DNA from 2 places in the Halomonas sp. IOP_6 genome. Region 2 is predicted to be linked to the other one. Evidence: predicted binding sites of a transcription regulator. Region 2 holds the regulator's gene; the other holds the start of a gene.

Region 1 (14,915 bases), on a different contig from region 2:
TGACTGGGCAGGCGCGTTTAAGCGCTATTTAGGCAGTGGTAAAAAAGGCGATGTAAAAGCTCATTGGCCGGAAATCAGTGATGCAGTAGCCTGGGTGGTGGCCTCAGGTGGTGTGGCAGTGCTGGCGCACCCGCTGCGCTATGGGCTTACCCGGCGCAAGCGAGGTTTGCTGATGGATACCTTTCAAGCCGCCGGTGGGCAGAGCGTTGAGCTGGTGAGTGGTCAGCAGAATCCAGACAGCACTCGCGATCTCGCTCGGCAATTAGTGGAGCGTGACTTATACGCCTCCATGGGCAGCGATTTTCATTTTCCTGGCAGCCACGCCGCCCCCGGCAGTATGAGCTTAATACCGCGCACTGCTGCGCCGCCGATTTGGCAGCATCCGCGCTTAGTTCATTTGCGCGATGCGCCCAGTGGTATGTTAGGTCCTGGGTCTTAAACCGCATATCGGCTAACCTAGAAACTAAATGGACAACGATATGCCCAAGGGCAGGAGCAAGCGATGAGTCAATATTTTCAGATTCACCCCGAAAACCCGCAGAAACGCTTGATTGATCAAGCGATAGATATTATCCGCAAAGGTGGTGTGGTCGCGTATCCGACGGACTCGGGCTATGCACTGGGTTGTCACTTAGGTGAAAAGAAAGCCATTGAGAAGATCAAATGGCTGCGCTCGTTAGACGATAAACACAATTTCACGCTGATGTGTTCGGATCTTTCCGAGATTGGCACTTACGCGAAAGTGGATAACGCAGTGTTTCGGCTGCTGAAGGCTCATACCCCTGGCCCATACACCTTTATTTTGGATGCTACCACAGAGGTGCCGCGCCTGTTGCTGCATCCGAAGCGCCGCTCCATTGGCGTGCGTGTGCCTGATCACCACATTACCCACGCGCTGCTTGATGCGTTAGGTGAGCCGTTGATGAGCGTCACGTTAATTCCGGTAGGAGAGACCCTGCCAATGAGCGATCCTGAGGAGATTCGCGACCGCTTCGGGGCACACCTTGATGCCATTATCGACGGCGGTGCCTGCCATCTTGACCCCACGAGTGTGATTGACCTACGCGAGCTGCCGCCCAAAATTGTGCGGGAAGGCCGCGGCGATATTACGCCGTTTACGAGTTAACACCATTCTCTAGTTGGTATTGGTAACCCCCTTGGTGAAAAGTCTCGAGGGGGTTGCTGTCGTCCCGCCTGTCTCTCCATCACCCAAAATCCACAAAAAACATTAAACATGATATGCGTATCAACTTATTCATTTAGCGCGCTATCTTTCTTATTTGAATGATCAATAAAAATAAATTATGATGATTATGCTTACTATTGATAATTAATAATGATGGATGGTGTGGGATTCCCCTCTTAACCTAATAACCATCACTGACAGGAGATTGCTTAATGATGATATCTCGATACCGCAACGCTGCTACTGCAACCGCATTTGCAAGCTTGGCGCTACTTCCTTTATCAGGGAACGCAGTAGCCGACGACGCTAGCGCTTGTGATCAAGTTGAGTACGCCATGGGGCTTCGTTACCAACAGCAATCCGCAGAAATAACTGCTTTACAGCGCCAAGGCTTTGAACTGGCGACCTATCGCTTGGAAAAACAGATTGAGGTGCATGGTGAGGGTGCCGATTTGGCCATCATTACCGATGTGGATGAGACGCTCATCGATAACAGCGCTTTGCTAGTGCGCGATATGCAGGCCTGCCACGACTTCACTACTTGGGATACTTGGTTGCATTGGGAGCGCGAGGGCGAGCCACGTTTGATCCCAGGGGCAAAAGACTTTCTCGAATTTGCCGATGAGCAAGGTGTGTCGATCTACTATGTGTCGGATCGCTACCAAGAAAATAAAGCGGACACGCTGGCCACTATGGAAGCATTAGAGCTTCCCCAGGTATCTGACGAACGCGTCATGCTACTTGGCCCACCGAAGACCGAGCGCCGCGCTATCGTCGAAGACAGTCATACATTAGTGATGCAGTTGGGCGATACGCTGCATGACTTCTCGGGTGATTTTGTCGGCGCAAGCCTTGAAGAGCAGCGCGACCTGGTTAACGACCACGCTGAGCGTTTTGGTCAAGACTGGATTGTTTTCCCCAATGCCAGTTACGGAAGCTGGAGCGACGCGGAGCTTAACGCGTGGGAAGCTCCGTTTGAAAGCGAATAAAATGTAACCACTTCCATCGTGCCGTTACTATATAGGAGACGCCCTGGTTAATAGCCAGGGCGTTTTCCTTATTAGCCCCGCAAGTTGTCCCCGTGCCGCTAGTCACTAACATGTCATTCACCTGTCATTGGTTGTCACTAAATTATCTTGGTGGCCGTGAACATAGCGATATGCCATAACAAATCGAACCTTGTCGGTGTGAGCGCGTTTCATTAAGACAACCGTGACGGCTCCACCCCCATTGGATATTCCTGCCACTAGACTTTTCTTAACTTGCCTTGCCCTGGGTCACGGTGGAAATTGTGCCTGTGGAGGCGGCTGAGACGCCAACGGGCGTCAACCTGTATTCAATAAGGAAACCAACCAATGAACCGTCATAAGCTTTTTATGGCATCCTTACTGACGTCCTCTCTGCTGGTGGGCTGCGGTGATAACGCTAACGCTGATGATACCAATGCCTCCGTGTTCGACAACTTCCCCGCCGCTGGTGTGTTTCTTCCCCACAGCGTATTACGGGATGATCTACTAGATGGCAAATCTCAGCAGGCTTTTGAGATCCGTAATGGTGGCTTTGGGTCGGCAATGACGGCTCATCCCACGGATTCAACGCGCTTCTATGCATTGACTGACCGCGGCCCCAATGCCAATTTTGTTGGTGACTATGGCAAGGGAAAAATATTTCCGACACCGGACTATACGCCCCGTATCGGCTTGTTTGAGGTTCAAGCGAACGGTGTGATCGAACAGGTTACTACCATTCTGCTCAAGCGCCCCGATGGAACCGAGATCAGTGGCCTGCCTAACAGTTTGGCACTCGGCGGAACGGGTGAAACTCCTTACCATGCCAATGGTCAACCGATCTTGGTGGACGATAGCCAGCCCTATAATGAAGTTACTAATCCGATCCGCTTGGATGATTATGGTCTGGATGGCGAGGGGCTGGTGGCACTCTCGGACGGCACCTTCTGGGTTAGCGATGAGTATGGCCCGCACATGGTCCACTTCGATGCTGAAGGTCGTGAAATCGGCCGTATCAACCCCTTTGCCGACGACGACCGGGTCGAGATGAACCTGCCGGCAGAGTTTGCCAACCGGCGTGCTAACCGAGGTATGGAAGGGCTGGCTATCACGCCGGATGAGGAAACGCTGGTAGGTATTATGCAGTCCACTCTGTACAACCCGGGCAGCACGGTGAAAGACCTGGATATCACCCGCATCGTCACAGTGGACCTGGGCTCGGGCGAGACTGGACAGTATCTCTACCGCCAAGAGCAAAACCAGAATTCCAACTCAGAGCTTGTTGCCCTGAGCGCCACTGAGTTTTTGGTGCTTGAACGAGATGGCCGTTTTCTGAACGGTGGTCCTGATGGCACTGAGGCAGCGACACCCGATGCTCAGAAGCAGGTTTATCGCATTGACCTTGCCTCAGGCACCAATCTTGAAACGGTCTCAGCCAACGGCGACCTGAAACAGGATGCCGAACTGGGTCTAACCTTGGCAGGCAAAACCTTGGAAGAAGTGGTTCTAGAGCAGGGATGGGGTGCTCTGGCCAGCGCTGGAATTGAGCCAGTGAGCAAGTCTCTGGTGGTGGGTATGGTGGCGGAAGTCAACTATCCCCACGATAAAATGGAAGGTCTATGGGTGATTGATGACCAACGCTTGGGGGTGCTGAACGACGATGACTTCGCCACCTGGTCCACTGAGGGTCAACTCGAGCAGAAAATGCTGGACGCCAACACTGTGGATGGCGGCCGCCTGTTTATTATCGAGGCCGACCTGAGCACCGATTGATCAACGTAGCGGCCTAGCTAACCACGCAACTCCCTTCTAAATGAACGCTGCGCGCCCTAGGTTTGGCTATTTTGTTTAGCTGTCCTGGGGCGTGTTTGTGTCTTCGTCTCCCTCGTGACTATCTTTTTTGTTTGCTTCTTTCTTACGTGGGTCTTCGCTGTCTTCATCCAGCCAGGTGCCACAGCGCAGGCAGTAACGAGCGCGCTTTTCGTGGCGGTCATGGCCACAGCCGGGGCAGGCTTCTTCTGAATAACGGTCTTCACGAATAGAGCGGATAACCTGGGCGGAAAATACCCCGGTAGGCACAGCGATAATCGAATACCCCAACAGCATCAGGATCATCGTGATCGCTTTGCCTAACGACGTGGCTGGGACAATATCGCCGTAGCCCACCGTGGTCATACTGACGATCGCCCAATACATCGACATAGGAATACTGGTAAAGCCGGCTTCTGGCGACTCGATGGTGTACATCAGCGCAGCAAACAGTATGACGACCATCATGATGCTGCTAAAAAACAGCAGGATTTGACGAAGGCTGCGTTTAAGCGCATCGAGCAGTAAACGCCCCTCGCCGATAAACTCCATCAACCTCAGAATCCGGAAGATGCGTAGCACTCGCAGTATCCTTACGATGACGAGTCCGTGCGCACCAGGCATCAATAGTACTAACCAAGCTGGGATAATCGCGATCACATCGACAATGCCGTAGAAGCTTTTGAGGTAAATCGTTGGGCGCTCTAAACAGTAAATCCGCACCGCCAGTTCAATGCTGAAAAGTAGCGTAAATAGCCATTCTGCATAGTAGAAAATGTGCCCGTAGCGTTCGGAATAACTATCTACGCTGTCCAGCAAAATGACCGCCACGCTGATTAGAATGGCGATAATCAGCGCAATATCAAACCCTTTGGCTCCCGGCGTATCAGACTCGAAGATAATATGGAAAAGCCGTGTGCGCAGTCCTTCCGCACCGGGAGTTAATTGAAAACTCATCGCGACATCCTGAAGTGGGCTGAATGTTTCTAGCGTAGCGTGGTTTGATAGGCGAAGCGATGCGCCAGGGTTAACGCAGCAGCGCCATAAGCGGACGTTGGATGGCCATTTTTATTCAGTGCTGTGGTCAGTGTTTGAGCATCGCGGCGGGAGCTTTCATCTAACTGGGGATGGGTCGCCAGTGTGGCTAACGCTTGCTGTGCGATAGTTAAGTGTTCCGCAAGACCACTATCGTGGTAGGCGTCCAGCGCCACTGTGGCTCTGTGTAGCCACTCAGCCGGTGCGTCAGCTTCAGGTAGTGCCCACTGCTGCACGCCTAATGCATTGCCGCGAGCGGCTTTGCTGGTATCAGAAGGGCGCAGCGGTACGCTTTCCGCGAGCGTTAATGCTAGCGCCCAAAGCGCCTCTGGTTCACCCGCTTTGAGTTCCAGCTCGACCTCGCAAATTGCCGCTTGAGCACCACCGCTGACAATCTCTCCTTCGTCCAACACTAGCTCTATACGGCTTCCCTGCCAGTTGATTTGCCAGCTGCGCCGGGTAAAGTCGGTGCGCAGCGCAGGGCGTAGCGCGGAAATGACGGTGCCTAGTGAACCTTTGAATGGCGGTAGGGTAGCTAAGCCATGCTGGTCAAGCTGTGGGCTAGGAACTTGCCACTCCCACTCTTGTCGGGTAGAGAGGCCGCCACCACCATGACCGGCAGTTTTCACCGTTTGTAGCACGCGATCATCAACTTGGCGTAAGCGCACGGCAATCCGTGCATTCGCCATATCGCCCGCAGGGGTATCGAAATAGTTGTTCGACAAATGTTGCCGTTGGGGTGTTTCGGCTAGTGCCGCGTGGCACAGCAGCGTGTTTAGTTGAGCTGGCGCAAGGGCGAGTTTAAGCTCTATTTCGGTAGGCGCTGAAACAGAATCAGCAGTAGATGTTGAATTTTTCATGACATTAGCCACCTTTGTATTGTGACATTTCAATTAATTTTACATGACATTGTGAACTTTTCATGACGGCGGCGAGCGCACTCTTTATACTGGCGCCGCCATTTCCAGGCTCCCCGAAAACAGGCTAAAGGCTATATGGTTACCTCCAACCCTTTTTCCGCGATGTTTGGCCGCTCGCCATTCCAGCCGCTGCTGGCCCACATCGTCAAGGCCAATGAATGTGCCGACCAACTGTTGCCGTTCTTCGAGGCATCGCTTGCCGGTGATTGGGATACCGCAGCTGTACTGCGTGAAAACGTTACCCGCTTAGAGCATGACGCCGACACGTTGAAAACAGAGCTTCGGCTTAACCTGCCCAATACGATGTTTCTTCCCGTCTCGCGGTCCGACTTGCTCGACCTTATCAGCGTGCAGGATAAGATCGCCAACAAGGTGCGCGACATTACCGGCATTATGCTGGGGCGTAAAATGCGCGTACCCGATGAGCTGGCCGATCCCATGCGCGATTATATGCGTACCAGCGTGGCGTGTGTGGCCCAGGCTCGCCAAGCGCTTGAAGAGCTGAAAGAGCTGCTTGAGTCCGGTTTTGGACGCAATGTTTCCGATGTTATGCAGAATATGATCCGTGAGCTGCACACACTTGAGCACCAAGCTGACAGCCAGCAGATCGCGATACGTCGCCAGCTGTTTGAGCTTGAAAGCCAACTTCCTCCTGTTGATGTGATTTTCCTTTACAAAATCATTGAGTGGGTCGGTGAAGTTTCTGATCGCGCTGAACGCGTGGGCAGCCGCCTACAGATTTTGACCGCACGCTAAGGGATACCTATGCAGATTATTGCCCAGCACGGTGAAATTTTTATCATTCTGGCCTGTTTGTTTGGCTTTTTTATGGCTTGGGGCGTTGGTGCGAATGATGTTGCCAATGCGATGGGAACCTCGGTGGGGTCAAAAGCGATCACCATCAAACAAGCCATTATAATTGCGGTTGTCTTTGAGTTTTTAGGTGCTTGGCTGGCGGGTGGTGAAGTGACCAACACCATTCGTAAAGGCATTATCGACCCAGAGTTGCTCCAGGAAGACCCGCAGTTACTGGTGTACGGTATGCTGGCAGCGTTGCTGGCAGCGGGTACTTGGCTACTGGCAGCATCGATGAAAGGTTGGCCGGTTTCCACGACGCATTCCATTGTAGGTGCCATTGTGGGCTTTGCCGTAGCGGGATTGGGTGCTTCTACGGTGGATTGGGGCGCTGTTGGCACCATTGCGGCAAGCTGGGTCGTTTCTCCTCTGTTGGCAGGTACTATCGGTTTTGTGCTGTTTAAATCAGTGCATCACCTGATTTTTGAAAATGATAATCCATTTGCTGCTGCCAAACGCTATGTACCGGGCTACGTATTTTTGGTTGGTTTTATTGTGGCGATGGTCACGCTAACCAAAGGCCTATCTCACGTTGGGCTGGACCTGACCTTTAGTCAAAGCCTGCTGCTATCGATTTTGTTAGGGCTTGTGATCATGGGTATTGGCCTGTTGATGCAGCGTCGTATCAAGTTCGAGAAAAATGCCAACGACCACTTTGGATACGCCAACGTTGAGCGCGTCTTCGGCGTATTAATGATCTTTACTGCATGTGCCATGGCGTTTGCTCACGGCTCTAACGACGTTGCGAACGCGGTTGGTCCGCTTGCGGCGGTCATTAGCGTGGTACAAACTGGCGGCCAAATTGAAGGCTCTGCGCTAGTGCCCTGGTGGGTATTGGTACTGGGCGGTGGTGGCATCGTGGTGGGCTTAGTAACTTACGGCCACAAAGTCATTGCCACCGTAGGAACCGGTATTACTGAACTCACTCCCAGTCGTGGTTTTGCCGCCACGCTGGCAGCAGCGACCACGGTGGTATTAGCTTCCGGTACGGGTCTGCCGATTTCAACCACCCATACACTGGTAGGGGCGGTATTAGGTGTAGGGCTTGCTCGGGGTATGGCGGCACTTAACCTGCGTGTCATTGGCACCATCGCCATGTCATGGCTGATTACGCTACCTGCCGGGGCTGGTTTGGCTATTCTGTTCTTCTTTATGTTCAAAGGCATGTTTGGTTAACAGCAAGGGATAACCCAGCCCAATACGTTACTGCTTGGCCAAACGCACAGCGGCATCTTCTTTTTCACAAGAAGGTGCCGCTGTTTTTTATGCTCTGTTAAAGTAAACGCTGATACTTTCATTCACCTGCTGCCGGAGAGCGGCCCTTGGACACACGCTTCCCTTTTGTTGATTGGTTTCGTAATGCTTCCCCTTACATTAACGCGCACCGGGGACGAACCTTTGTCATCTTAATTGAGGGCGAAGCCATGGCGTCTGGCCGAGGAGAGCAGCTGATTCAGGATTTAGCGCTGCTACACACCCTGGGGGTGCGGCTAGTTGTGGTGTTTGGTATTCGCCCACAAGTGCATGACGCATTGACGGCTGCCGGTGTCGAGCCAACACGGGTGGATGGCCGTTGGGTAGCTGACCGAGCGGTGATGACCCACGTGGAACAGGTGGCCGCGCACCAGCGCTTATGGCTAGAAGCTCGTCTTTCCTTGGGGCTGCCTAGCACGCCACTACACGGTGTAGAGCTTAGCGTGATTTCCGGCAACTTGGTGACCGCTAAGCCATTAGGAGTGCGCGAAGGCGTCGATTTTGATCACAGTGGTGAAGTACGCCGAGTGCGCTCGAGCGCCATTGAAGGGCTGTTGGAAAAAGGCTCGCTAGTGCTGCTGCCGCCGCTGGGTTTCTCCAGCACAGGTGAAGTGTTTGATTTAGATGCCTCGGAAGTCGCACAACATGCTGCCGTCGCGCTGAAAGCGGATAAGCTGATTCTATTAGGCGAATCGGAAGGGCTTGAAGACGAGCAGGGCGCGCTATTGCGCCAGCTTTCCCCGGCAGAGGCCGAGCCGCGCCTGCAACAGGCGTTACCGGGCAGTGAGTTGGCACGCCACTTGAACGCCGCCTGCACCGCCGCCAGGGAAGGGGTAGCGCGCACCCACCTGCTTTCCTGGCGTAACCATGATGCACTGCTAGGGGAGTTATTCACCCGTGACGGCGTTGGCACCATGATCACCCAGCACCGCTACGAGCAACTGCGCCCAGCCACGTTGAATGACGTCGCTGGCCTACTAGAGCTGCTGGAGCCGCTGGAGCGACGTGGCATGTTGGTGGCTCGTTCGCGGGAACGACTAGAGCACGAAATCGACGACTACATGGTCATCGAACGTGACGGCATGGTGATTGGCTGTGCAGCATTGCATGTTTTTCCAGACACCACGGTGGGGGAAATGGCCTGTGTCGCGGTGCACGGTAACTATCGCGGCGGTGAGCGCGGCGAGCGCTTAGTGGAAGCATTAGAACGCCGCGCCCGGCAGCGTGGGCTTTCCGAAATGTTTGTGTTAACTACCCACACGGCCCATTGGTTTGTCGAACACGGCTTCCGTCCCGCTAGCCTAGATGACCTGCCGCCGTTAAAACGCGAAGCCTACAACCACGCCCGAAAATCCAAGGTGTTGGTGAAAAATCTAGCCTAAAAACGCTTACTTAAAGAGAAATATCTAGATGAGCCGGGTGTCTTTGCGACACCCGGTTTCGCATGCGTGTAAAAAATAAATGCAAATATTTGGTCATTTTATTAATTTGTGCAATTATATTTGCAGATGCGCTTGTAGATAAACTCGGCAAAGCCAATCCAAGCCCATCTAAACCAAACCAATAACAACACCGTTATCTACACGCTACGTCACTCACACATAACCAATAACATCGACGTCACGAGGATTTCTCCATGAAAACACTAACCACGTTAATGGCTGCTACTGCATTTTCTCTCACTGCAGCGACTGCCGCCGCAGACAAGCTAGTGGTTGCCACTGATACTGCCTTTGTGCCCTTTGAGTTTGCTCAAGACGGTGAATATGTCGGTTTTGATATCGATATGTGGACAATGATTGCCGAAGAGCTTGAGCTGGATTTCGAACTAAGGCCAATGGATTTCAATGGCATTATTCCCGGCCTGCAGACTGGCCAGTTAGATGTTGCCCTGGCGGGGATTACTATCCGTGAAGACCGTGCTGAGGTGATTGATTTTTCGGATGGCTACTACGAAAGCGGCTTCCGCATCATGGTGCCAATTGATAGTGATATCGAAAGTGCAGAAGACTTAGCAGGTAAAATGCTGGCCGTTCGCACCGGCACCTCTGCTGCTGACTATGCACGGGAAAACTTCACCGACACCGAGCTACGCCAGTTCCCCAATATCGACAATGCCTACCTGGAGTTACGCACCGGCCGCGTTGATGCCGCGATGCATGATACGCCCAATGTTCTCTACTACATTGCCACCGCTGGTGACGGCCAGGTAAAAGCCGTGGGTGAACAGATGATGGCGCACGAGTATGGCATTGCGTTCCCCAAGGGAAGCGAGCTGGTCGAGCCAGTTAACCAAGCATTAGCGGCTATGCGGGAAGATGGCCGCTACGACGAAATTTATGCGAAGTGGTTCGGCGAAGCGCCCAGCAAATAATCTCCTGAAGTTTTATTTACTAGCGGAGGGCTTCCTCCGCTGACGTTGCATTGCCAGGAGAGTCTAGATGAATATCGATTGGTCGATTGTTATAGGATTTTTGCCCGCGTTGCTCAATGGCGCAAAAATCACGCTGTATATCACCGTAACGGGGTTGATCGGTGGTATTGCACTGGGGGCTGTTATTGGCCTGATGCGCGCCTACGGTGGATATATTCTCAATACACTGGCGTTTATCTACGTCGAAATCATTCGAGGCACGCCGATTGTTGTACAGGTGATGTTTCTGTACTTCGCCTTGCCGGTGCTGGTGGATATCCGCATTGACCCGATGACGACAGCAATCCTTGCGATTGTCATTAATGCTGGGGCGTACGTTGCTGAGATTGTACGTGGCGCAGTGCTATCAATTTCAAAAGGATTAACCGAGGCAGGACGCGCCATTGGTTTGCCACGCTGGAAAGTGGTGGTCTATATCGTTGGTCCACTCGCCTTTCGCCGCTTAATTCCGCCGCTGGGTAACCAGTGCATTGTCAGCCTGAAAGATACCTCCTTGTTTATTGTGATCGGTGTTGGCGAACTGACGCGCACCGGCCAGGAAATCATGGCGGCTAACTTCCGCGCGGTCGAAATATGGACGGCAGTTGCCGTGTTCTACCTGATTATGACCGGCACGTTGTCGCTGCTGCTGCGTATCATTGAGAAGCGGATGAGGATCTTATGAGCGCCATCATAGAGTTCAAGAATGTGTCCAAGCACTTTGGCCAGCTTAAGGTACTTGATAAGGTTGACCTGGATATCAATCGTGGCGAAGTGGTCGTGCTAATAGGACCGTCCGGTTCTGGAAAATCCACCTTGCTGCGCTGTATTAACGGGCTGGAAATGATCACTTCGGGTGACCTTCTCGTTGACGGCATGAGCGTTAAGGGTGGCAACAAAACGCTACGCGAAATTCGCCAGGAAGCGGGCATGGTCTTCCAGCAGTTCAACCTATTTCCACAAATGACAGCGCTGGAAAATGTGGCCTTTGGCCAACGCCATGTGCGCAAAATGGGACGTAAGGCGGCTGATAATAGTGCCCAGGAACTATTGGAAAAAGTCGGCCTGGGGGATAAATCGAAACACTATCCTCATGAGCTTTCTGGTGGGCAGCAGCAGCGGGTCGCTATTGCTCGGGCGTTGGCGATCAAACCCAAAGTAATGCTGTTTGATGAGCCTACCTCAGCGCTTGATCCTGAACTCAAGCAGGAAGTACTGAATGTTATGCAGAAACTGGCAGAAGAGCAGATGACCATGGTGGTGGTGACCCATGAGATGTCCTTCGCCAAGCAGGTTGGCACGCGCTTGATTTTTATGGAGCACGGCAAAATTGCGGTTGATGCCAACCCTGTTGATGTCATTGATAACCCGCCTAATGACCGGATGAAGGATTTTCTGCGCCATGTCTAAACAAACGAGCTCTATTGGCTGGCAGATTATCAATGGGCAGCCACGCGACATCGGCGTTGCCCTTGGGCGCGCAGGCCGCGATGCGGTGCATCGCTTTTTGCTGCCAAGCGCTATCTGGGCTGAAATTAACGACCCAATTCACCGGAACGCTGTTGCTACCATGGCAGCCAATACGCAGCGTGATTTTCCTCAAGTGTGGGAAGAGCTAGAGGGACTTGCGGAAGGACTTAACCTGCCCATTGAAGCGGTATTTGCCTGGAACTGCCGGGGTGACCTGTTGGCCCATGCACCGGACGGCTGCACGACTTTGGTTCTCTCCGGAGAAACACCGCTGGTGGCGCATAATGAGGATGGCCTGCCATTCTTCCGTGGCCACTGTTTTATGGCTGAAGTGACATCAGCAATGGGAGAGGGGTTTACCGCTTTCTGCTACCCCGGCTCGATACCGGGCCACACGCTGGCGTTTACCCGCCAGGGCTGGGTGCAGGCGGTCAATAATTTGCGTTTGCTTAATGTTACGCCCAGGGTGCCAAGAATGGTGTTAGGACGGGCGGCATTAAGCCAACCCAATGTGGCCGGCGTCGTGGCACTGTTGCAGCGTTACAATGAGTGCGGTGGCTTTCATTTTTCGCTGGCCGAATGCGGGCAGCGAGAGGTGATGAGTATTGAGTTTGGTGGTGGGGAAGCTGCCCAGCTAGTACTCAATGCCCCCAGCGTGCATGCTAATCATGCGCTGTATCACCCCAGTGGTCTGGCATCTCAATGGATTACTGACTCCTCACGAGACCGACAGCAGCGTGGAGATCAGCTGCTAGCGGAAGGAGAGACTGCGCCGTTGGCCATCTTGCATGATCAACAAGCCAGCGGTCTGCCCATTCTGCGACTGAGCGCTGACGACCCTGATCACGAGAATACTCTGGTCACGGCGGTCATGCGTCTTGAAGTGGATGGTGTAGCATGGCAACTTTATGATCGCCCTGGAGCGCCACCGGCTTATGACGGAAAACTCTTCTTCGCAAGTTGACTCTTCGCCCTCTAAACACTCGGTAGCTGAGTGCCAGCCCCCGGAAACCGTTGATGGCCTACGTGAACTGGCGCTTAGCATTGCCCGGGGCGAGAGCGAGCTACGTCTTGGCCCCAAATCGCGGGAAGTGCTGGCACGCCTGATCGACCTTCAGGGGGATCAGGTGCTGCTGTCTATTTCTTCGGCAGCTCGTCGGCTAGAGGTCAACCCATCGAGTATTTCTCGTTTGGCACGCTCTCTCGGTTATGCCCGTTTCAGCGATCTACAAAGAGTTCTGTTGAGCGCGAACTTTACCTCTTCTGCCTCTTTTTACCGCGACCATGCTGCCAGCGCGTTGGCAGCAGACAAGCACAGTTTGCATGTCCAGGCGGAGCAGTTATGCGCTGAAAATAAGCACAATATCGACCGCTTTCTGCAAGGGGTGAAGCATGATGATATTGAAACTTTCGCCCAAACAGTGATCAGTGCGCCCAGGGTTCGGTTGTACGGAGTACGTCAGTTTCATGCGCTATGCAGTTTCTCAGCCTACGGGTTAGGCATGCTGCGCCCTGATGTAGCGCTGCTTAGCGACGCCACCAATGGGGTTGCGGAAGGGCTGGCGTCGTTATCGGAAGGTGACGTGCTGATTGCCGCCAGTTGCCAGCCCTATACGCGCCAAGTGGTGGATGTGTGCCGGATGGCGCAGGCTCATGGCATTCAAACCTTGGCCGTAACCGACTACGCCAGCTCCGCATTGGTCGAGTATGCCCAGGTATCTATCCTGGTGCCCCATGAAAGCAGCTTTATTTCCAACAGCATGGTGGCTTATTTTGCCGCCATGGAGTGCCTGATTAATGCCTGTGCCACGCTGTCAGGAGATGAAGCAGGTAAGGCAATTTCGCGACGGGACCGCTTTATCACCGAGCTGGATATTGAAATGCGTTAAGAGCTAAAGCCTCCAAGTGATTGTTTTGTTTTTTATCTGCATCAAAGTGGTGAGATAGCGCTGGTGTTAGCAGTTTTACACCATGGTAAGTCATCGGCTAGCGACTATAGTGAGTGAGGCCTGTTCACGTTAGCAGCTGACGTGATTCCTACGGCGACCACCAAGGATTAGGAGGCACTATGCAGCAGCCCGATAAAGACGACGCAAAGAAAGAGCAGAAGAAAGATCAACGCGACGACGACCAAGACGACGCCAATCCGATGCCCGACACGCATCACGTCAATCCCGATAGCGACGGCGACTCGTCTTCCAAAAGCTCGCCTTCTAAGAAAGAGTAACCGCCCTTCAACAATGCGTTATTCCTGCGGCGCTACTGTTTGTAGCGCCGTTTTACTTCCACGTTTAGCCTGCCTTCGCCTAGCCTTAGCGAGAGCTTCTGGCCTGGCGCGGTGTCCTCTGCCCGGCGGATGACATGGCCTTTTTCATCCTGGGCAATGGCATAGCCGCGCCCCAACACCGCAAGCGGGCTGATGGCATTTAGTTCACGGGCGGCGCTACTCAAGCGTGCCTGACGCACTTCCAGCGCCCGCTGCATAGCGCTGGCTAAACGGCGCTGGAGCTGACTAACACGCTCTTGCTCTACGCGGTGCAGGCGCACCATGTCTTGGCTGGCTAAGCGTTTGCTTAACTGGGTGACCCGCACTTGCTGCTGCTGAACGGTTTGCTGCATGGCGCGCTGCAGCCGTTGGCAAAGGGCGGTAACGTGCTGGCGTTGACGCTCAAGCTGCTCGCCTGGGTGGCGAAGGCGGGCGCGCAAAGTATCCAACCGTTGGCTATCCCGCTCTAAGCGTGCCTGCATGGCACGCTGTAAGCGGTTTTCTAGCTGTGTTAATTGCTGCTTAAGTGCATGTTGGTCAGGCACTAAACGCTCGGCCGCTGCTGATGGGGTAGGGGCGCGTATATCGGCGGCGAAATCCGCCAGGGTGACATCCACTTCGTGACCCACCGCCGACATCACCGGCAAGCGGGAGTGAAAGATCGCCCGTGCCAGATGCTCGTTATTAAACGCCCACAGGT
Region 2 (14,915 bases):
CGCTTGGTTGATATCTCCAATGGCGGAAACTCTGACTACGTTCTCAGTGGGGATAGTGAAAAAGCCGTCGTTATCAGCGGTAGCGAAGGTATGGTGATTAATTTTGCCCGCTGCTGTCATCCATTGCCGGGCGACCCTGTTGTCGGCCACTTATCGGTTGGCAAGGGGCTGGTGGTGCATCGCAGTGAGTGCAAAAACCTAGGTGATCGTAAAAACGACCCAGAGAAGCTGTTTGCTCTTGAGTGGTCGGACAGTATAGATGAAGACTTCCCGGTCGCGCTGCGCATTGAAATTGAGAGCCGTCGTGGGCTGGTGGCCGAGCTGGCGGGCGTGGTGACCGATGCCGACGCCAATATCGAGCGTATCGGCATTGAAGAGCGTGATGCGCGGCTTTCAATTGTTAATTTAACCTTATCGGTAAAAGGCCGAGTGCATCTTGCGCGCATTATTAAGCGTATACGCAACCTTCCTAATGTCGGCAAAATAACCAGAATGACCAATTAATCACCCGTTAGTAGGCTGCTGGCGATGGGCTGGCAGCAACTGCTATGGCGGACCATTAGAATTAATGTTTAACGCTATCACCCTATCTATAACATACGTCTAAAAATATATTAAACACGACAGGAGAGTGCTATCTCATGAGCAACAAAGCGGTTATTAATACTGATAAAGCCCCCGCTGCAATCGGCCCTTATTCTCAAGCAATTAAGGCTGGCAACACAGTGTATCTTTCGGGTCAGATCCCACTGAACCCGGCGACGATGGAAATTGTTTCTGACGACTTTGAGGCGCAAGCACGTCAGGTATTTACCAATCTACAGGCGGTATGTGAAGAGGCTGCCGGTACGCTTGGCGATATCGTCAAACTCAACTTATATCTTGTTGATTTGGATAACTTTGCGATCGTAAACAAGGTGATGGAAGAGTTCTTCTCGTCGCCTTTCCCTGCCCGTGCAGCGGTCGGCGTCAAAGCGTTACCCAAAGGCAGCCAAGTAGAAGCAGAAGCTGTGATGGTCATTGGCGACTAAGCCTCTGAGCCGAATGTCTTCAGCAACTGTCTTCACCAAAAACGGGCGAGCACTCTATCATCAAGTGCTCGCTCTTTTTTTTGAGGGTAGTGCAAAGAGGTTAGTGCAAAGGAATTAGCACCACAACGATTAGGCTTTTTGTGGTGTTAAGAAGCCGCCCTCTTTTAGCACCTGTGCGTAGCCTTCTTTATAGGTCGGATAGCGAAATTCATAACCCGTTTCACGGATGCGGCTATTATCGCAGCGTTTGCTGGTGCGACGGCGCAGTGGTGACTGCATGGTCTCGGTAGATTCAACCTTGAGCTGTTTGGCTAACCACGCCATCACGTTATGCAGGGTGACGGGCTCGCAGTCGCTACCTAGATAAAGGTCGGCGAGTGGAGCGCCTTTTTCCTGACAACGAATTAAGTGCGCCAGAATACCGGTGCAGTCATCACGGTGAATACGGTTGGAGTAGCTGACCGGCGTGACAGCGGCAATGCGGCCTTCCGCGACCTGATGAATCAAACGATCACGCCCAGGGCCGTAAATACCCGAAAAGCGCACTACCGTGCCGGGAATCTGATGGTTAATCAGCGCTTGTTCAGCATCGCACATCAGCTTGCCAGAAAAGCTGGTTGATCCGGTTGGGCTGTCTTCGCTAACGACCTCGCCTTCCTGCTGGCCATAAACACTGGTCGACGACACAAAAAAGATGCGCTTTGGTGGCGTTTTATGCTGCTCAAGCACGCCAAGCACACGGTTGAGGCCATCCGGATAGGCGCTTTGGTAGGCACTTTCTTCGAAACGGTCAGCGCTGACAGTATAAATAACGTAGTCAGCACGAGGCAGGGCGTCAGCACCAGCGCCTTCAAGATCGTTAAGATCAAGCGCCAACGGCTCAATGCCCGTGTCTTTTAATGCCTCGACATGACGGCGCACGCCGATAACATGATGGCCTTCGCTGAGTAGCTCGCGCCCGAGCGTTATGCCGATATCTCCGCAGCCAATAATCAGTACCGTTAGCTTCACCTTGGTCACTCCTCTTGATTAATATTCCCTATCAGATACAAAGTCCCTATGAGATGTGCCATCTTCAATAGGGTTTGTTTGTCCTTTTCCATCTCGCTATCACGATGACCTGTAACGAGCTGCAACGAGAGGATGCCACTGGCACCACTATGACTTTAACAGAACTACGCTACATCGTAACCCTTGCCCAAGAACGTCACTTTGGTCGTGCCGCCGAACGCTGCCATGTTTCGCAGCCAACGCTCTCGGTGGCGGTGAAAAAGCTCGAAGACGAGCTTGATACACCGTTGTTTGAACGTTCCAAATCAACCGTGCAGGTCACCCCGTTGGGTGAGAAGATCGTTGCTCAAGCCCAGCGCGTACTGGAGCAGAGCCGACTTATCTACGAAATGGCGAATGCTGGCAAAGACCAGTTGGCTAACCCGCTGCGCATAGGCGCAATTTATACGATTGGCCCCTACTTATTTCCCCATCTAGTGCCAGCACTGGCTAGCGCCGCACCGCAAATGCCGTTGTATATTGAAGAAGGCATGACCGGCTCTCTGCGGGCAAAGTTACGCAGTGGCGAGCTGGATGTCATTATTGTGGCGCTGCCTTTCACAGAGACCGACGTAGTTACCAAGCCGATTTACGATGAGCATTTTGAGGTGTTGATGCCAGCCAGCCATCGCTGGGTAAGTCGTGACGCGATTCACAAAGAAGATTTGTTAGAAGAGCGCTTGCTGCTGCTGGGGGAAGGTCACTGCTTCCGTGATCAAATTTTAGAAGCCTGTCCGGCGATTACCCAAAAGCTTAACAGCCCCAATAATACGTTGATTGCTGAGGGTGGTTCATTGGAAACCATTCGCCATATGGTGGCATCTAAATTAGGCATTACGGTACTGCCACAGTCGGCGCTGGGCACAGATCAGTATGAAAATGCCATGCTAGTGAGCCGGCCCTTTGTTGAGCCCGCGCCTTCGCGCACCGTTGCCATTGCGTGGCGGGCAAGCTTTCCTCGCCCAAAAGCAATAGATGCGTTAGCTAAGGCGATTAGCCAATGTCAGCAACCTGTACACACTGCTAGTGCTAGTCCGTCCTCATGAGTGACCTTTCTGCACCGGTTTCGTCGCTGAAAGGGGTTGGTGAGGCGCTCGCGCTAAAGTTGGCGCGATTGGGAATAGACTGCGTAAGCGACCTGCTATTTCACCTGCCGTTGCGCTACCAGGACCGTACACGGCTAACGCCCATTGGCCTGCTGCGCGCAGGGAGTGAGGCGGTGATAGAAGGGGAAGTCACCGCGTGCGATGTTGTTAAGGGACGTCGGCGTAGTTTGTTAGTCAGAGTGCGCGATGGAAGCGGTATTTTAAGCCTGCGTTTTTTTCATTTTTCGCCTGCCCAGCAGCAACAGATGCGCCCCGGTGTTACGGTGCGTGCATTTGGGGAGGCGCGCGCGGGGGCAACAGGGCTGGAAATTTACCATCCTGAGTACCGGCTAAGCGGCGGTAACGATACACCGGTTGAGGAGTATTTCACGCCGATTTACCCGACCACTGAAGGGTTGCATCAGGCGCGTTTGCGCGCACTTACCCAGCAAGCGCTTGCGCTACTGCAGCGCTCCCCTGAGTTACTTCCGGACGTTATTCCAGATGCCCTGCGCCAGCGGTTCAACCTGCCTGGGTTACACGCTAGCCTGCAACTGCTACATCAACCGCCACCGGATGTGGACATTGAGCAGCTTGCCCACGGCCATCATCCCGCCACACGTAGGCTGGCACTGGAAGAGCTACTGGCTCACCAACTCAGCCTGCGTGAAGTGCGGTTACGTATTCAGGCGGATGGTGCGCCATCGCTGCCCTCGGGCCGCAGCCTGCAAACCCGCTTTTTAGCCCAGCTACCGTTTGCCCTTACCGGTGCGCAGCGCCGCGTGCTGGAAGAAATTACCCTAGACCTTGCGCGGCCCGCCCCGATGCTGCGGCTCGTGCAGGGCGACGTCGGCTCGGGGAAGACGGTCGTTGCAGCGATGGCGGCGCTTTCAGCGCTGGCAGGCAATTGCCAGGCGGCGATGATGGCCCCCACGGAAATTCTTGCTGAACAGCACTATCGAGCGTTTAAAGCCTGGTTTGAACCGCTGGGCATCGAAGTGGCTTGGTTGGCAGGTAAGCTCAAAGGTAAAGCGCGGTTAGATGCCAAAGCCGCTATTGCCGATGGTCGTGCCCGTATGGTGGTGGGCACCCACGCGCTGTTTCAGAGCGACGTACACTTTCAGTGTTTAGGGTTGGCAATTATTGATGAACAGCATCGCTTTGGCGTGCATCAACGCTTGGCACTGCGCGAGAAAGGCGAAGCGGGCGGGCTAACACCCCACCAACTAATCATGACCGCGACACCAATTCCCCGCACGCTGGCCATGAGTGCTTACGCGGATTTGGATGTATCGGTAATTGATGAGTTGCCGCCGGGGCGTACGCCGGTTAAAACCGTAGTGGTGTCTGATGAGCGGCGGCCTGAAGTGGTCGAACGCATTCGCAACGCCTGCAGTGATGGGCGTCAGGCCTATTGGGTGTGTACGCTGATTGAAGAGTCTGAGGTGCTGCAGTGTCAGGCCGCCGAAGTCACTCGCGATGAACTAACCCAGGCGCTGCCTGAACTCGCTATTGGTCTGATTCATGGGCGCATGAAGGCCAGTGAAAAAGTTGAGGTGATGGAGGCCTTCAAAACGGGCGAGCTCGACCTGCTGGTGGCCACCACCGTTATTGAAGTGGGCGTAGATGTCCCCAATGCCAGCCTGATGATTATCGAAAACCCGGAACGCCTGGGGCTTTCTCAACTGCACCAGCTGCGCGGTCGAGTAGGGCGCGGCAGCACGGAAAGCTTCTGTGTGCTGCTTTACCACCCGCCGCTTTCGAAAAGCTCTCGGGAGCGCCTGGGAGTAATGCGTGAAACGACCGACGGTTTCCGTATTGCCGAAAAGGACTTGGAAATTCGTGGTCCCGGGGAAGTGCTCGGCACTCGCCAAACCGGTCTTGCTCAGATGAAAATTGCTGATCTTGAGCGTGACGCCGACCAGCTAGAGCGCGTCACTGCCCTGGCCCAGGCGCTTCAAGGCAACACTGAGGTCACCGCCGTATTAGTGCGGCGCTGGCTAGGCGAAGCCGCCGGGCGCTACGGGCAGGTGTAGGGAGTGATACAACGCTTAAGCTGCGGTGCTCGCTTCTTGATGATTCTCTACTGGTGTCTCCGTTAAGCGGTTGGCGGCTTCACCAAGGGGCCCTAGCTGTGCGGCAATCAGGCGTAGCTGGCTTTGGATGGGACGGTAAAGGGCAATGGCGTTTTCGTCTCCCTCTGAGCCCTTCTTATCGAAGGAATCTGAGGCATTCTGCTCTAGCTGCGCGAGTAGGTCGTTGACTTGATCAGCCAAGGGCGTCACGGGCTGGCGCTTGTTGAGTTGTTCTGCCAGTTGCTCCAGCAGCTCGCTGATGCGCTTGGCAAGGGGCACTAAGGCGGCGTCGTCCTCATCTTCAGCCAACTGATGGCGGTGAGCGCCAAGGGCAGATAAGTGGCTTAGCAGCGTGTTAGACAGCACTAGAAAGCGTAGGCCGCTGTCGGCGTCCTGTTTGCGATAGTGCCCTGGCTCGTGGAGCATATTGGTTAGCAGTGTTGAGAGCGCTGCATCGGCATTGTGGGCATTGCGGCGGGCTAACCGGTAAGCCAAATCGTCCTGCTTTCCCTCTTCATACTGGTGAACGATTTCATCTAAATAACGGCGGTGGTTGGTGAGGACTTTTGCGGCCTCCCGGTACAGCCGACGCCCTTGCCAGTCAGGCAGAATAAAAAATACCGCTAGCCCGGCAATCAACGAACCCACCAAGGTATCCAATAGCCTAGGTAAGATCAGATTAAAACCGTCGCCGACCTGGTTAAAGCTGCACAGTACCAGCAGTGTGATTGAGGCGGTGGCGATAACGTAGTGACGCTCGCGGTTGGCAAAAAAACAAACGCCCGCAGCCACCGCAATCATGCTTTGTATGCTGGCTTGGGGGAACAAACTAATGGATGCCCAACCTGCAATGAGGCCAAGCACCGTGCCGAAGATGCGCTGTGAAAGAAAACGACGCGTGGTGGCAAAGTTCGGACGGCAGACGAACAGCGTGGTGAGTAAAATCCAAAACCCCTGTTCAGGGTCAAGCCACTGGAGCAGCCCATAGCCTACTAACAGCGCGGTGGATAAGCGCACCGCATGGCGAAACGTGGGCGAACCCAGCGTCAAATTTAGCTGAACGCGTCTCCACGCTTCTAGCACGCTAGAGGGGGAGCGGTCGTAAAGCGAACTATCACGACGATCATCGTCGGTATCTGGGTTGTTAGCACTGGCAATCTGAGCTTCCAGGATAGACAAGTTATCGGCAAGTGCATTGAGCGGGTGCATAAGCGGACGCCATTCCGGCTTACCGTGCTCGCTTAAGTTGTCGATAGAAGCGCGTAGATCGGCCAGCGCCTGCTCACTCTGTTCATGACCAAAGGGACGGTTAAGCAACAGCGATTTGGCTAGCTGGCGGCAGGCGCGGCCTTGCTGGTCTAAGAGTCGCTGGCAACGAAACAGAACGTCATGGTGAAAAAACGCTTCGGTGAGCGCGCTATAGGGGTAGTGGGTAGAGCTTGCCCGCTCGTGTATATCCTGGGCGATAAAGTAAATCTGTAGATAGCGATTTAGCTTACGGCTGCCACGTTGCCCTTCTAAGCGGCGGAAAATCATTTCTTTTGCTTGGTTGAGTGCATCGACTACCTTGCCGTTTTGCCTGGCTAGCGCCACGCGGCGCGCCTCTAGATCGACCCCACGAACAGGCTCAAACAGCGCAGACTTCAAGATTAAAAACTCACCTAGCGCTTTATATACCCGCGCCATACTTTGTTTAACTGGCTGGCGCGAAAAAAGGGCGCACCATAGGATTGAGATAACCCCATACCACGCGGCTCCTGCAAGCAGCAGCAACTGCCTGGAAGCCACGTCTTCATCCACGCCACCGTGCTGTTCAATGTTGATCATTGAGTAGATCGACAGGATTAACGTGCCTGACGCAATGGTCGCGTACCGCTGACCAATGGCACCCAGCATAATTAAGGTGAAGGTAGAAACCGCCAGCCCAACTGCAAACAGCCACGGCCAGGGGAAAAGCCACTGCACGACAAACGACGCCGATGCAAAGCAAGCAAGTGTCACCACCAGCGCCTGTAAGCGCCCCTGCCAGCTGTCATCAGTTTCAGAAAGAGCGCTCGCAATAATGCCTAAGAACAGCGGAATCACCAGCGCGATGTCTCCTGCCAAACCGCTAAACAGCAGCGCCCCGCTGAACGCGATAAACACGCGCAGGCTGTAGGCGAACTTGTCCAGGGTCCATAGACGCCGCAGGGGCAATGAAATAGGCATAGAGTCTCTAATGGGTCGCTTTTTTAGACTTTAGTTTAATGCTTAGTATAGAGGGAAGAGTGTGTGCTTGTCTTTACCCGCTGTTTTCAACGGCTGTGCTCAATGGCTATACAAAACGTAACCGAGCAAGCGTGATGCTTGGCAGCGAGGGGCTGGTCAGTGAGAGCCTAGTCTGAAAGATAGCAGGGGCAATAAGAGAAATCTTAGGAAGGAACCCGCCACCTTGAGGTGGCGGGTTAGTTATTACATATTTTTCAGTAGCTTTTGAAGCTTGTTCATATCGGCGGAGTCGCCCACTAGGCGGACTTCACCGGCTACCATGCCATCTAGAAATGCCTGTTGCGTCGGCTTTTTAAGGATTTTCAACGCGGCATCCTGATCGCGAAAACGAAGCTCAAGGTCTAGGTCAACGGGTAGTCCTTTGCCGGTATCAATGCCTTTCGAGGTCATTCGATAATACCGGGCAATACTAAGGTCTTCCGTGGCAACGCCCCAGTCCAGACCGCGCATTCGCTCAAGTTGCTCGCGAAAGCGCGGCTTGCGTCGCAGGGCTCTTTTAAGCAGTAAGCTCAGTAGCCACAGCGTCAGCTTGAGTTTCATTAGGAAACGGCGTCCTTAAGCGCTTTGCCCGGCTTGAACGCAACGTTTTTACTGGCGGGAATCTGTAAAGGCGCGCCAGTTTGCGGGTTTTTACCAGTACGTGCGGCACGCTGGCGCACGGTAAACGTTCCAAAGCCAATCAGAGCGACATCTTCGCCTTTGGCAACGCTGTTAGTGATTTCGTCCAAGATAACGTTCAGGACTTGGCCAGCTTTGTCTTTGGATAGATCAGCGCTTTCAGCAATTGCGGCGGCGAGTTCAGGTTTGCGCATAAAGGTATCTCCCTATGTGAAAATCAAGCGTAAGTTCATCTGTGTTGTTAGAAGCACTGCCCAGCTGGTTAACTTTTTTAGCCTAGTCGCTAAGGCGGCGAAAATCAGCCTAGCAGCGCAGGTGCTACTCTGGAAAGCTCCACTTTCCTTCTCACGCAGCTGCCTGTCAACGCAAATCCAATCAAACGACCGTCTTTATTTTCAGCAATCGCTGTCATTTCACCGCCTTCTCCCTCAATTCTCCACCGTGCTGGTGTGGTTACCGGTGGGTAGGCAACCACGGGTAGTAATGGCGTTTTCACAATGACGGGCCACGCCCCAAAGCTGACGCTGGTTGGTTTTCCGGCGAGGGTTGACGCCAGCGCTTTTACGCTCGCCTGCAGGGGCTGCACGTACATAGCGTTAACTCCCTCAACGCAAGCCACATCGCCCAACGCAAATATGTTCGGTCGAGAGGTGCGTAACTGGCGGTCAACCACAATACCGCGAGGGCTAACCGCCAGCCCGGCTGCTTCGGCAAGTTGAGTGCGCGGAACTAAGCCAGTGGCGAGTAACGCGATGTCGGCAGCATAAAGGTCGCCATTATCAAGACGAAGTGATAGCGCGTCATCTACGTTAAGTGCCAGTGTTGTCAGGTTATGTCCTAAGGAAAGTTGGATGCCTGCCTCTTGGAAAGCATCAGCCAGTGCCTGGCCGAGCGGTTCGGGGAGCAGACGTTGCAGCGGTGTACTTTCTGGCGCAATGAGAGTGACTTGGTGGCCGCCAGCATGGAGATCATTGGCGAACTCGCAGCCCACCAGCCCAGCACCGACAACTGCGACACGTTTAGTAGGCGTTGCTCCTAATGCGGCATAAAAGCGGCGATACTCGTCTAAGTCGTTAATGGTGAAGCATCGTTTGGCGACACTTTCGGGCACGCTGAACGGCCTATGGGGAGCCGCTCCAGTGGCTAACACCAGATCGTCGTAGTGGAGCTGTTGGCCATTACTGAGTTCTACGCGTTGGTTATCCACATGCAGATGTGCGACCTGGGTGTGGGTAATTAACTCAGCGTCCAGTTCTTCTGCGACGCTGCTGGCGTCACGTTGGGCGAGTTGGTCTGGCGTTAAGCGTTTCGCAAAGCCTGTAGAAAGCAGCGGTTTACTGTAATCATCGCCACTATCGGCACTAATAAGGGTAATGGCACGTGTATCACCCTGTCGGCGTAGGGCGCGCGCAAGGCCAATCCCCGCCATACCGGTGCCAATAATAATCAGTGTCGAATGGGAATATAGCGATATCTCGTGTGAGGGCATGCAGTCACCAAAAGTCGGCAGAACAAAAGCCTGTGAGGTCACCATGTTACACTAGCTTTCTGTGTATTGACCGCCTTGGAGACTTTGGTGATCGCCCCTACTGTTCGGCAAGCTTCCCTATTTCCTCATCGACTATTTCCTCACTGGCTCCCTGTTGCTGCGGCTCGCCCTGCAATGAGCGCTTCGTGGTGGCAGTGGGTGGCATCGACGGACTCCTTAACGACGCGGTTAACCATCGCAGGCGGCACAAACGCGTTTCGGGTGCAATTGTTACGTCAAACGATTGGCTTACCTCTGCGGGACGAAGCGCTAGCGCTGGGAATTGAACCGCGCCGCTATGCATGGCTGAGGGAAGTAGCGTTGTGTGTAGGTGATAAGCCCTGGGTAGTAGCACGCTCGGTAGCGCCACTTAGTCAATTACAAGGTAAGGGGTTAGAAGGGCTTGGCGAGCGTTCACTAGGCAGCTGGCTGTTTCAACAACCTGACTTGGTGCGCGGGCCACTCTACGCCACTCGCCATCAGCCACGCTTTGTCGCGGAACACTCTGCGTCGCTTTTAGATAGCGTATGGGGTCGGCGCTCAGTGTTTCAGCACAGTGGGCTGTCGCTGTTAGTGCAGGAATACTTTTTATCAACCATGGCAGATGATCTTGCCCTGTCTTCGCGCTAGGCTATCGCCAGCGTTTTCTTTTTGAGAGGTAAGCATGGACCGTTCTCTGTTGAGGCCAACGGGGTGGGCTCGAGTGGCTGATTTTTTACATTTAATGCGGTTGGATCGCCCGATTGGTACTTGGCTATTGATGTGGCCCACCTTGTGGGCTTTGTGGATAGCGGCAGAGGGCGTGCCTGGACGGAATGTTCTGCTGATCTTTATTGCTGGCGTTTATGTTATGCGCGCTGCGGGCTGCGTGGTTAATGATTATGCTGATCGTCATTTCGATGGCCATGTAAAGCGCACTAAACATCGTCCTCTAGCCACTGGTCGTATCAGTGAAGCCGAGGCGCAGTTGCTGTTTATAGCGCTGGTAGCCACTGCTTTCATTTTAGTGCTATTGACCAATTGGTTTACGGTGCTGTTGTCGATAGGTGGTGTTGTATTAGCGTTCATTTATCCGTTTATGAAGCGCTACACCCATTTACCTCAGGTGGTGCTGGGGGCTGCATTCTCTTGGGCGATCCCCATGGCATTCGGTGCGGTATTGGGTCATGTACCGTTTGAAGCATGGCTATTGTTTAGTGCTAATGTGCTGTGGACCGTTGCCTACGATACTCAATACGCCATGGTTGACCGCGACGATGACCTAAAAATTGGTATCAAATCTACCGCGGTGCTGTTTGGTAGCGCTGATCGTCTGATAATTGGTGTGCTGCAAGTGGCGGCACTTGGACTACTTGCCTGGGTAGGATGGCGTGTTGGTTTAGGTGGCTTTTTCTGGCTTGGGCTAGCCGCTATGGCTGCCACGTTTGTCCACCAACAACGATTAATTGCTGGCCGTGAGCGCGACCGCTGCTTCCAGGCATTTCTTAATAATCATTGGTCAGGCTTGTTAATTTTTGCAGGTATTGCACTAAGTTGGTGGCCAATAACTGGCTAAATATCCTCTATGTCATAGAATTGTCATCAAGTCATGGTGTTATCGTCACTGACATGTCTTTGAACTGTTTTTTTGAACTATTTTTTTAAATTAGTTTTCATTGAACACCGTGAGGCCCTGGAATGACCGCCAAGACCGTTTTGATTGTCGATGATGAGGCGCCTATTCGCGAGATGATCGCAGTGGCGCTGGAAATGGCTGACTATCGCGTGCTTGAAGCGGATAACGCCCAGGATGCCCACGCGATGATGGTTGACCACCAGCCAGATCTGCTTTTGCTGGATTGGATGATGCCGGGCACCAGTGGTATTGAGCTTGCAAGGCGCTTAAAGCGTGAAGAAGCCACTGCCGAAGTGCCTATCATTATGCTGACCGCTAAAGGCGAAGAAGATAACAAGATTCAAGGACTTGAGGCCGGGGCGGATGACTATATCACCAAGCCTTTCTCTCCCCGCGAACTGGTGGCTCGCTTAAAAGCAGTATTGCGACGTACTACCCCCCGTGGTGTCGAAGATCCTATTGAAATTAATGGCTTGCTATTAGACCCAGTGAGCCATCGTGTGAGTGCTTACGGTAAGGCGTTAGAAATGGGGCCGACGGAGTACCGCCTGCTGCAGTTTTTCATGACGCACCAAGAGCGCGCCTATACACGTAGCCAACTGCTCGATCAAGTGTGGGGTGGTAACGTATACGTTGAAGAGCGGACGGTAGATGTTCACATCCGACGTCTACGTAAGGCCTTAGGGGAAGCTCACCAGAGTCTCATTCAAACGGTGAGAGGCACTGGGTACCGTTTTTCCGCGCGGGTGTAACGGTGCGCCTGTGGAGCCGAGAACTATGGCGGATTGCATGGTTAGCTGCCCTGGGGGCTTGTCTCGGATGGTTGCTAGGTATGCCAGGGCTTGGGGTTGCTGCAGGCCTTGCCGTTTGCTTGGTTTATCAACTGCGCCAACTGCGTGCACTCTTTAAGTGGTTAACGCTCCACCCTCATGATGAACCCCCTGCTGCAAGCGGTATGTGGGGCGAACTTTTTGATCGCTTGTATCGCTACCAAAAGAGCCAACGGATTACCCAGAATCGCTTACGTGCCACCCTTGCACGTATCCAGGAATCATCCGAAGCGATGCGTGACAGTGTCGTTATGCTAGATCGACATGGTGACTTAGAATGGTGGAACAGTGCTGCGACCGAAATGCTGGGCTTACAAACGGCCCACGACCGTGGCCAGCATATTACCAACCTGCTTCGTGATCCTCGATTTATCAGCTACTTTAATGCGCGTAAATACGGTGAGCCGCTGACCTTAACGTCGCCCATCGATGAACGGCGTATCCTGCAATATCAAATTACACTCTATGGTGATGATGAACGCTTGGTAATGGCGCGAGACATTACCCGTTTGCATCGCCTAGAGCAGATGCGTCGTGATTTTGTCGCCAATGTTTCCCATGAGCTGCGCACGCCGCTAACAGTACTGACGGGTTATTTAGAAACTTACGGCGACTTGAAAGAGCAACTTCCACCACGTTTGGGCCGAGGTATTGCTCAAATGGAAGAGCAGACGAAGCGTATGCAAAACTTAGTAAATGATCTGCTACTGCTCTCTCGGTTAGAAATTGACCAAGGTGGCGAGGATCATCATGCGCTGGTGTTAGGGCCGATGCTCGACAGTATTCGCCGCGATGCGCTAGCGCTCTCTAATCAACAGCACAATGTCCAAGTCGTGCTTGAAAGTGATGCGCGGCTCATTGGCAGCGAGCAAGAACTGCATAGTGCGATTTCAAACCTAGTGTTTAACGCTGTGCGGTATACGCCAGAGGGTAGTCAGATAACACTTCGCTGGAAAACCATGCCGAATGGCAGTGCTTGTATTGAAGTCGACGACGACGGCGAAGGAATAGATCCTGTCCACATTCCGCGTTTAACCGAGCGTTTTTATCGTGTTGATAAAGGTCGCAGTACGGCTACCGGTGGAACGGGCCTTGGTCTAGCGATTGTGAAACATGTGCTGCTGAGACATGATGCACTGCTACAAATTGAATCCCACCCTGGCGAAGGGGCTCTCTTTCGCTGTGTTTTTCCGCCATCACGCGTTGTCGAAGACGAGTCCATACCGCGCAATGCTGTCTAGATGTTGTATAAGTGTGTCACGGTGTCATGTAAGTATGGTCAAATAATGCTCATGTGCCATTTGTAGCCACTTTTCCTGCCTAAGTTGAAAGATTCTAAACGTCTTATTTATTTCTTAAAATATATAAATTAATGTTTATTAACGTTTTTTTATTATTTTTTGCTTTTTGGCATGGCATCTGCAGTGTCTTAAATAAGAGAGAAAACCACAGGAACTGGTAAGCCGAAAGGCAGTCTTTCTTACCATTTAGCAGTATTGAACAGCGATCGAGGAGATGGAATATGATGTCCAAGGAATTACTCAAGAAAGCTGGTATTTTAAGTGTAGCGTTTGGTCTGGTTGCTAGCCCTGCGGTATTTGCTCAAGAGCCAGCGGATCCAGCAAACAATATTTCCCCAGATGAACAGCCTGTCGATTCTCAGCCTGGAAGCACAACAGATTCAAGTGATTATGACAGCCAAGATTTGACCCATGACGAAGGTGATAACGCCAGCGACATGAATCCTAGTTCAACGAGCCAGGACGATTCAGAGTCCGGCTATGACAGCACAGATGAGTTGCCTGAAGAAAATAGCGGCATGTAACATTAACTTTGGTTACATATCTTTTCAAAAGGTATTATAACTCTTACGCTTATGGATGAGCTATTCAGAGGCAAGGATGTCAAATCGCATGGATGCTCCTAGATTCAAGGATTGAATCTTTCGACGGTCAACACGCTAGTTAGGGTTAATTCCAAGGTTGGAGCCCCTCAAACGGATAGGAAGCTAGCGTTACGTATCGCGATACTAAGAGTGCTCAAGACCCCACTTCGGTGGGGTCTAATTTTTTGTGTATAGTATAATCATTGTTACATTGCCCACTGTTTCTTGGTATTAGAAATGCAATTATTCAGATGACACGTTCAGCGACTGGCAAAAAAGGGTACCTTGTATCATTACATTGTCGGTTGCTCCATGTAGTAAGGAGCTTTTATTTATGTTGTTGAAATCATTTGTTAAAAATACTTCAGTTTTGGGCCTCTCGCTGGGCCTTATCGCAAGCCCAATGGCATTTGCGCAATCTTCCATTGAGTTGAACCAAGAGCGTGCTGATAACCAAGAAATTATTCAGCCTCAATCTCGTAACACATCGGGCCCTGCGACCTATTCAGCTAAGGATCTGATTAACGACAATGACAATACTCTGATATACACTCCCTCAAGCCGTTCCAGCACAACCGATGATGACTCTAAAGCTAAAGATAGAGCAGGATATCACGCTGAAGAACTCAACCGTGAAGAGGGTAGCAGTACACGCTGGTAAAGAAGGCTGTGGTTAAAAGTGAGTGACAAATAAGTTTTTTAGTAAAAACCCCGCTTTGACGGGGTTTTTATGGTTAAGACGATTATCGATTGATCCCGTTAATGCTGATGATGGCGATCAGCCGCGTTGCTTCCTTCTTGGGCGCTTTGAACCCAAACTTCTATTTCAATATCGTCTTGCTGGGCAAATTCGAGTGTGATTGGAAACCGGTCACCTTCTTCCAGTGGCTGGTGTAATCCCATTAGCATTAAGTGATAACCGCCACCCGG

Evidence for each region. The regulator PhoB, encoded in region 2, activates phosphate uptake and scavenging genes when phosphate is short. The targets are predictions, from matches to a motif close to TGTCATANNNNTGTCANA.
Region 1: a site for PhoB is predicted at 5,929-5,946, ahead of K7H08_RS04425 (CYTH domain-containing protein). Genes of this name have one in related genera too.

The regions. Positions count from the first base shown of each region.
Region 1 covers NZ_JAIRBO010000002.1:179,193-194,107, forward strand. Annotated here, with positions in the region: gene K7H08_RS04400 (PHP domain-containing protein) at 1-439, shown strand, start outside; gene K7H08_RS04405 (L-threonylcarbamoyladenylate synthase) at 503-1,126, shown strand; gene K7H08_RS04410 (5'-nucleotidase, lipoprotein e(P4) family) at 1,399-2,175, shown strand; gene K7H08_RS04415 (esterase-like activity of phytase family protein) at 2,542-3,966, shown strand; gene K7H08_RS04420 (ion transporter) at 4,042-4,959, opposite strand; gene K7H08_RS04425 (CYTH domain-containing protein) at 4,989-5,897, opposite strand; gene K7H08_RS04430 (TIGR00153 family protein) at 6,033-6,713, shown strand; gene K7H08_RS04435 (inorganic phosphate transporter) at 6,723-7,988, shown strand; gene argA (amino-acid N-acetyltransferase) at 8,135-9,448, shown strand; gene glnH (glutamine ABC transporter substrate-binding protein GlnH) at 9,703-10,440, shown strand; gene glnP (glutamine ABC transporter permease GlnP) at 10,508-11,164, shown strand; gene glnQ (glutamine ABC transporter ATP-binding protein GlnQ) at 11,161-11,889, shown strand; gene K7H08_RS04460 (C45 family autoproteolytic acyltransferase/hydolase) at 11,882-12,913, shown strand; gene K7H08_RS04465 (MurR/RpiR family transcriptional regulator) at 12,885-13,838, shown strand; gene K7H08_RS04470 (hypothetical protein) at 14,018-14,176, shown strand; gene xseA (exodeoxyribonuclease VII large subunit) at 14,209-14,915, opposite strand, start outside.
Region 2 covers NZ_JAIRBO010000004.1:128,457-143,371, forward strand. Annotated here, with positions in the region: gene K7H08_RS08975 (RelA/SpoT family protein) at 1-504, shown strand, start outside; gene K7H08_RS08980 (RidA family protein) at 642-1,031, shown strand; gene K7H08_RS08985 (SDR family oxidoreductase) at 1,161-2,042, opposite strand; gene K7H08_RS08990 (hydrogen peroxide-inducible genes activator) at 2,192-3,127, shown strand; gene recG (ATP-dependent DNA helicase RecG) at 3,124-5,202, shown strand; gene yccS (YccS family putative transporter) at 5,218-7,449, opposite strand; gene K7H08_RS09005 (hypothetical protein) at 7,693-8,049, opposite strand; gene K7H08_RS09010 (HU family DNA-binding protein) at 8,049-8,321, opposite strand; gene K7H08_RS09015 (NAD(P)/FAD-dependent oxidoreductase) at 8,426-9,616, opposite strand; gene K7H08_RS09020 (chorismate--pyruvate lyase family protein) at 9,704-10,285, shown strand; gene ubiA (4-hydroxybenzoate octaprenyltransferase) at 10,320-11,210, shown strand; gene phoB (phosphate regulon transcriptional regulator PhoB) at 11,333-12,022, shown strand; gene phoR (phosphate regulon sensor histidine kinase PhoR) at 12,025-13,341, shown strand; gene K7H08_RS09040 (hypothetical protein) at 13,623-13,925, shown strand; gene K7H08_RS09045 (hypothetical protein) at 14,320-14,646, shown strand; gene K7H08_RS09050 (copper chaperone PCu(A)C) at 14,745-14,915, opposite strand, start outside.